3 regions of the Pseudoalteromonas sp. BMB genome follow, and region 3 is predicted to be linked to each of the others. Evidence: predicted binding sites of a transcription regulator. Region 3 holds the regulator's gene; each other region holds the start of a gene.
The links. The regulator sigma-54, encoded in region 3, starts transcription at its own class of promoters, with help from an activator protein. The targets are predictions, from matches to a motif close to GTTGGCACGNNNNTNGNNT.
Positions count from the first base shown of each region.

Region 1: a site for sigma-54 is predicted at 1,195-1,213, ahead of BB427_RS01585 (LPP20 family lipoprotein). Genes of this name have one in related genera too.
Region 2: a site for sigma-54 is predicted at 1,379-1,397, ahead of BB427_RS08160 (PA2169 family four-helix-bundle protein). Genes of this name have one in related genera too.

Region 1 is NZ_MBQA01000013.1:75,019-77,292, forward strand. Features, by position in the region: gene BB427_RS01580 (flagellar assembly protein T N-terminal domain-containing protein) at 1-1,139, opposite strand, end outside; gene BB427_RS01585 (LPP20 family lipoprotein) at 1,345-1,821, shown strand; gene flgN (flagellar protein FlgN) at 1,896-2,274, opposite strand, start outside.
Region 2 is NZ_MBQA01000106.1:51,608-53,881, forward strand. Features, by position in the region: gene BB427_RS08150 (BON domain-containing protein) at 1-181, opposite strand, end outside; gene BB427_RS08155 (mechanosensitive ion channel family protein) at 417-1,301, shown strand; gene BB427_RS08160 (PA2169 family four-helix-bundle protein) at 1,466-1,912, shown strand; gene BB427_RS08165 (DUF1328 domain-containing protein) at 1,923-2,090, shown strand; gene BB427_RS08170 (hypothetical protein) at 2,131-2,274, shown strand, end outside.
Region 3 is NZ_MBQA01000105.1:34,960-37,233, reverse strand. Features, by position in the region: gene ptsN (PTS IIA-like nitrogen regulatory protein PtsN) at 1-61, opposite strand, end outside; gene hpf (ribosome hibernation promoting factor) at 63-350, opposite strand; gene BB427_RS07665 (RNA polymerase factor sigma-54) at 380-1,879, opposite strand; gene lptB (LPS export ABC transporter ATP-binding protein) at 1,926-2,274, opposite strand, start outside.

The DNA of each region.
Region 1 (2,274 bases), on a different contig from region 3:
ACATTGTGAAGTGGGCGATTGCTGATATTTACTGCAATGGCGTTTTGCGCATTCACTTGGATCACTTGCAGTTTATTGATGGTTTTAATTTGATGCATAAACACTTTACCATCGACATTAGTCAGCGGATTGCTATGCGCTACGTTAAGGATCTGGCCATTCTCTAAGCCATGCATACGGCCTAAATTAATTACGACTTGTTCATCATCGATATGTAGGATTTTGCCATTGGTTGGTAAGCAGGCGACCGCTGCGTTTAAATCAGTTGCGATTTGTGTCAGCGTGGTTTGGATCTCATCAGCATAATCTGTCTGCCAAAAGCGCTCACTGTACACATCGATTAATCTGGTTTTCTTAAACGGCCATACGCCTTGAGTGGCATATTGTTTTTGCCACACCCTTTCATGAGAAAGTGCATCAAACAGCGCAAAGTCTACCTTGAAGCTTCTTAAGTATTTATCGCTTTGCCAAAATGCGAGGTCACTATTAAGTTTATCGACACTAGCAATATCAGTAATTTGACTCAGTAGTACAAATTGGCTGTTGGTATTTGCTGTAATGGTCTCGATTAGCTGCTCATTATAATCAAAACGTTGACTGAAAAAGCGGCTAACATCTAGGGTCTGTGCAAAATAGGGAACGGGTTCTAAGCTCGACTTTTGTTCAGTCATTGTTTGATATAGGCGCTCGCTCACGGCTTTATTTATGTCAAAAATTTGACCTAAAGTTGCTTGATGTTTATTTTTTAGCTGGCTTTGTGTGACTGCAACCTGTTTATTGTAAGCACTGGTTGGGCACTGAGTACTTTGTGGGGTAATATCGATATGCAATGTTACTTGCCATGAGTCACCGACTTTTGCTTCAGCAATCACGTTGGCGCTTTGGATTTCGGCATTTGAGCGGATCTTAAGTTGATCTTGGGTGAGCACACCATCGGTGACGGTTTGTACACTACTCACAGAAGCACCAGAAAACAGCAATGCTTGTGTGATGGCGTCGTTTACGGCCTTTCTTTTGGCTTTTTGATGATCGCCATTTTTAACGTCAGCCATGCCGGTCACTTCAAACCATTCGGCATAAGCTGGATTAGTTAAGGTGATGCACAACAGTGATAGACTGATCGTGAATTGCTTTTTCATGTTTAAATGCCCAGATCAAAAACTACTCTTTAACTCAGCAATACCTGTGCCAAATTTTGGCAAGGTTCGTGCATAATCATAGATCATGAAAGTTAATTTTTATTTATTGCCAATACTCGATGAAACCACAACAACCCTTGCGAGACCACGATGCTGGGGAAGTGTTAAATTTTGATTGGTATTTATTGTAGCGGAGTGTGGTGAAATGCGTATCACTAATTCTATCAGTGCAGTTGTTATGGTTTGTTCGCTAGCGGGACTCAGTGGCTGTTCAAGCCTCGTTGACAAGCACATTGAATATGAAACGGTGCAACCGGAAACCTTTCCTGTTTTACGGGCAGTGGGGTACGCGCCTTTGAGTGCTCAGCCGGGTAAAACTGCGGGTGAGAAGCAGCTGATGGCCATTAAAGTCTCAAAATTAGAAGCCTATCGAGAATTGGCTGAGCAACTCTATGGCCAGAATTTGACATCCACTATTACGGTAAAAGGTGCTATTGCCCAAAACGACGGCCTTAAGAGCCAAGTAAATGGACTCGTACGAGGAGCTAAGGTGCTGAAAAGTTACGCTGTTGGTGATACTTACGCGACGGAATTAGAGCTTGATATGAAACGCGTTTATGATTTGTATATTACTCAAGTCAAGCCGCAGAAAATTAAGAAGATATCTTACAGCTTTAAGTAAGCACCCATCGCATGTTGCTTACTTAATGCGCTTCACTTCGGTTGTTCTTCAAAACTAAAATATGGCTGGCGTGGCTACGCCTTTAGATTACGTACTAACTCACTGTCGCTACTTTTCACACTACCATCCTGACCATATGTAATCGAAGTTGGTGCGCCAATTAAGATCCCTTTTAGTTCACGTGTGCTTACATTGGCCTGATGAGCCGTTTTAGCATTGATTTCATTTTTGGTTTGGCACTCACTGAGTAATGCTCGCACTTTAGCGACGAGCGGGGCTACTTCATTGTGTTCAAAGACGTGAGACTCAGTTTTTGACAATTCATTGTCGAGCTTTTGCAGTTTTGAAATGAGAGTTAGCTTTTCACGAGCGATTTCTTTTAAATTGTCGCCACGTCGGGACGCAAGCTCGTCAAGCTCACGCGCTAGAAGCTGGGTCATCGCTTCTAGCGTC
Region 2 (2,274 bases), on a different contig from region 3:
CATTTTTTACATCTGTGTTAATGTCAAAGTTGTTCAGCTCACCGTTGAAAAGTAGCGTCGCTTCTGCTTTACCGTCTATCCAAGCATCGCTTGCTTCTTTTTCCCAAGAATTATCAGCAGCAAAAGCTGAAGCAGTAGTAAGTGAAGATACAAGTACAGTTGCAATTAATGTCTTTTTCATAATTAAACTCCTTTAATTTCGTAGTCGAATTACCTATTGCAGCTGTTGTGCCATGTTGTAAGTCGATGAATTTTATGTGCTTTTATTTTTTTGGTAAGTTTCAAGGAAGAATTTACCGAGAAAATGTGTACATTACTTTGTAATAATTACCTTTTTCATGAACGGCTAATTAATATCAGTAGGAATGATTACTGCATTCGATCGTTGTTGCGTACTTATATAGGAGTTAGTAATTATGAATTTAGAAAAGTTTTGGACGTTAATTAATGATAAGTTAATCTCTTGGCTTGAATCCGGTGTGCAGTTACTACCGAATATGATCCTAGCCTTAATGATACTAATATTCTTTACAGCGCTGGCTAAAATATCATCTATTTGGTTTTCTAAAGCGATTAAAAAAGCAATAAAGACAGAACAAGTTGCTTCTCTTATTAGTTCCATATTTAAAGTCTCTATTATTGCCATTGGGATTTTCTTCGCTTTAGATATAGTAAAACTATCAGGTGCCGTAATGTCATTGTTGGCTGGGGCAGGGATCATTGGCCTTGCTATTGGCTTTGCATTCCAAGATATGACTGAGAACCTCATCGCTGGATTTGTGATGGGAGTCAGAAAGCCCTTTATGGTCGGTGACATTATCAGAACCAAGGATTGCTTTGGCACGGTAAGCAAAATCAATTTGAGAAATACCTTGGTAGAAAATTTTTACGGCCAGCTGTCTTATATTCCCAACAAAATTCTCTTTAAGAATGAGTTACAAAACTACACCAAGCTTGGTAAGCGAAGAATAGAAGTACCAGTTGGTATCTCATATGCGGATGACCCAGAACAAGCCCGCGAGGTGATTGTTGAGGCAATTAATAAGCTTGATTTCGTAGTAAACCAAAAAGAAACGGATGTCTATGCTGAGTCTTTTGGTGATAGTTCTATCAATCTATTAGTGTGGTTTTGGATAGACTACCCAGCGGATCCCGGCTTTATGGTGGTCAGGCACCAAGCAATTTGTACAATTAGCCGTATTTTAGCTGATAACGATATCTTAATTCCTTTCCCTATTAGGACGATGGACTTCAATGCAAAAGGCAGTACGACCTTAAGTGCGCAATTATCACAGGAATAATTTACATCTAGTTTGTAATATTTTCACCGCTCTGAAAGTTCTTATATTAAAAACCCTTGTAAAATAATGGTTTATAATTTGGCATTTAATCTGCATTAACGAAAAGGACAGAAATAATATTTGCAAAATGCACTTATTAAATATTTAAGCGAAAGGAGTTATTTATGGCAGATTCAAATTACGACATGGAGCCGGTAAAAGAGCTCATTAAAGTATTAAATGGTGGTGTAGATTTTTACACCGAAGCTAAGAAGAAGCTAGATAATATCGAATTAAACCGCGTATTTGACCAAATGATTGTAGATAAAGCGCAAGCAATCTCGGATCTACAACCATTTGTTCTTATCGATGAGGGTGAAATAGAGACTGATTCAGCACTTAGCATCGACATTCGTGAATCGTACACCAAGTTGGTTAGTATGGTGAGCACCGACAAAGAGCACACCTATATTTCTCAGCTAGAAGAAGTGGAAGACAAAGTATTGAGCAAGCTTGATAAAGCGCTAAGCAAAGATCTTCCACCTAAATGCAAGAGTGTATTACTGCAAATCCAAACCAGAATGCAAGCTTGTCACGATCAAATGAAGCAGTTGCAAGAGCTAACTGCCTAAGGAGAATGTTATGTTGAGTTGGGCTGTAATGTTTTTATTCCTAGCACTTGTCGCAGCCGTGTTAGGTTTCACCGGAATCGCGGGCGCTGCGGCAGGTATGGCGAAAATTCTATTTTTTGTGTTTATCGCCTTTATGATTATTTCGTTTATTTTTGGCAAAGCACGAGCTCCCAGGTAAAAGGGATTTAACATACTAAAACGGTTTTAGGAGATAGATTATGAAATCAGCAATTACATTAGCGAAAGCATTTGGTTTTGTTTCAATTTTAGCACTTTTTGGCTGTAGTGAAGGCCCAGCGGAAGATGCGGGTGAGCGTTTCGATGAAACGGTTCAGGAAGTGGAAAACAGTGTAGAAGATGCC
Region 3 (2,274 bases):
TGCTATTAAAAAGGACCGCAGCTTTACTGCAGTCCTTGTTCACTAATTCACTTAATTTCATCTTAGTGTCGAGTGAGCTTCTCTTTGTGTTTAATAACTTGACGATCTAGCTTGTCGATAAGGCCATCAATTGCGGCATACATATCTTGATGCTCTGTTGATGCAAATAGCTCGCCGCCGTTTACGTGTAATGTTGCTTCTGCTTTTTGTACTAGCTTCTCGACATCAAGGATCACATGCACGTTATTGATATGATCAAAGTGCCTTTCTAGCTTCGCAAACTTGTTGGTGACATAGTCTCTTAATGAGTCAGTAATTTCTACATGGCGACCAGTTAGATTTAGTTGCATAAGCATTTTTCCTTCTTGGGTTTTACGTCTTATATCAAGCTTTTACGCTGATTTGACGGTGGAATGGCTAGGGATTCACGATATTTTGCAATCGTACGTCTCGCTACCTTAATTCCTTGCTCAGCTAAGATATCTGCAATTTTGCTGTCACTCAATGGCTTCGCGGTATTTTCTGCAGCTATCAGCTTTTTGATAAGTGCTCTAATTGCTGTAGAGGAGCACTCACCTCCATTTTCTGTACTTACATGGCTAGAGAAGAAATACTTCAGCTCAAATATTCCCCGAGGTGTATGCATGTATTTTTGTGTTGTCACACGGGAAATTGTGGACTCATGCATCTCAACCATTTCAGCAACATCATTTAGCACCATAGGGCGCATTGCTTCGGGGCCATGTTCAAAGAATGCCTGTTGTTGTTGCACAATGCAATTGGTAACTTTTAATAATGTATCATTTCGGCTTTCTAAGCTTTTAATAAACCACTTTGCTTCTTGTAAATGTGAGCGAATAAACTGACTATCCGTACTGGATTTCGCCGTTCTAGACATCGCAGCGTAATGGTCGTTTACTCTTATTTTAGGCATAGCATCAGGATTTAGCTCTACGACCCAGCGACCTTTTACTTTTTTCACTGATACGTCAGGGATCACATATTCAGGCTCTTCATGAATAATGCTTGCCGCTGGTTTTGGGTTAAGGCTATGAATTAACGTCATGACCTCTTTGAGATCGGCTTCTTTAAGGCGCGTTTTCTTAGCCAAAGTTCGATAGTCACGGCTGGCAAGCAAATCGATATGCTCTGTCAGGATCATTTTCGTTTCGGTAATCCATGGCGTATCTGGGGCGAATTGATTTAGCTGAATACACAAGCACTCTTGTAAACTACGCGCTGCGATACCGACAGGATCGAAAAGTTGGATACGTTTGAGTACGGCTTCGACTTCATCCAGCTCAATAGGCTCTTCGCTACTTTCATCATTAATGCTTTCTAAAATGTCTTCGCAAGACAGTGTTAAAATGCCTGACAGGTCGACTGCTTCAATAATCGCAATCGCAATCGCTCTATCTGTTGGACTAAATGGTGTCAGCTCAAGTTGCCACATGAGATAGTCGTGGAGAGATTCAGAGGTTTCCCCTTGATAAACATTATCGTCATCGGGAAGTGGGCCTGAACTTGCAGCGGGTGCTGCGCTCATATATTCATCCCAAGTGACATCCATGGCAAGGTCATCACTGACAGTGTCTTTGCTCATGGCGGTATCTGAGTCTATCTCATAGTCACTAACCTGCGCTTCATCGCTTGAATCTTGATTGTCGTCAGCACTACTCTTTTCTTGGCTGTGTTGGTCAGCGTTTTCGCCGTCAGTATTATCACCTTCTTCCACTTCCAACAATGGATTGCTGTCTAATGCTTCTTGTATTTCTTGTTGCAGATCCAATGTACTGAGCTGCAGCAAGCGAATGGCTTGTTGCAGTTGCGGAGTCATTGTAAGTTGCTGCCCCATGCGCAGCTGTAATGATTGCCTCATGTATCTCTAACAATCCTTTTTAACAGTTATTAATACTACGTCTTAACTATAGCTTGAATTGTTCGCCTAGGTAGACATCTCTTACGGTTTGATCTGCCAAAACATGTTCTGGCGTGCCTGCAGCGATTAACTCACCATGTGAAACGATGTAGGCTTTTTCACATACGTCCAGTGTTTCTCTAACGTTATGATCGGTGATTAGCACACCGATACCGCGATTTTTTAGGTGCTCTATGATTGTCTTTATATCTAACACCGAAATAGGATCAACACCAGCAAAAGGTTCATCTAACAGGATAAACTTAGGATTAGCGGCTAAAGCGCGAGCAATTTCTACGCGTCTTCTTTCGCCTCCCGATAATGCCATGCCCTGTGAGTCACGAATGTGTTGAATA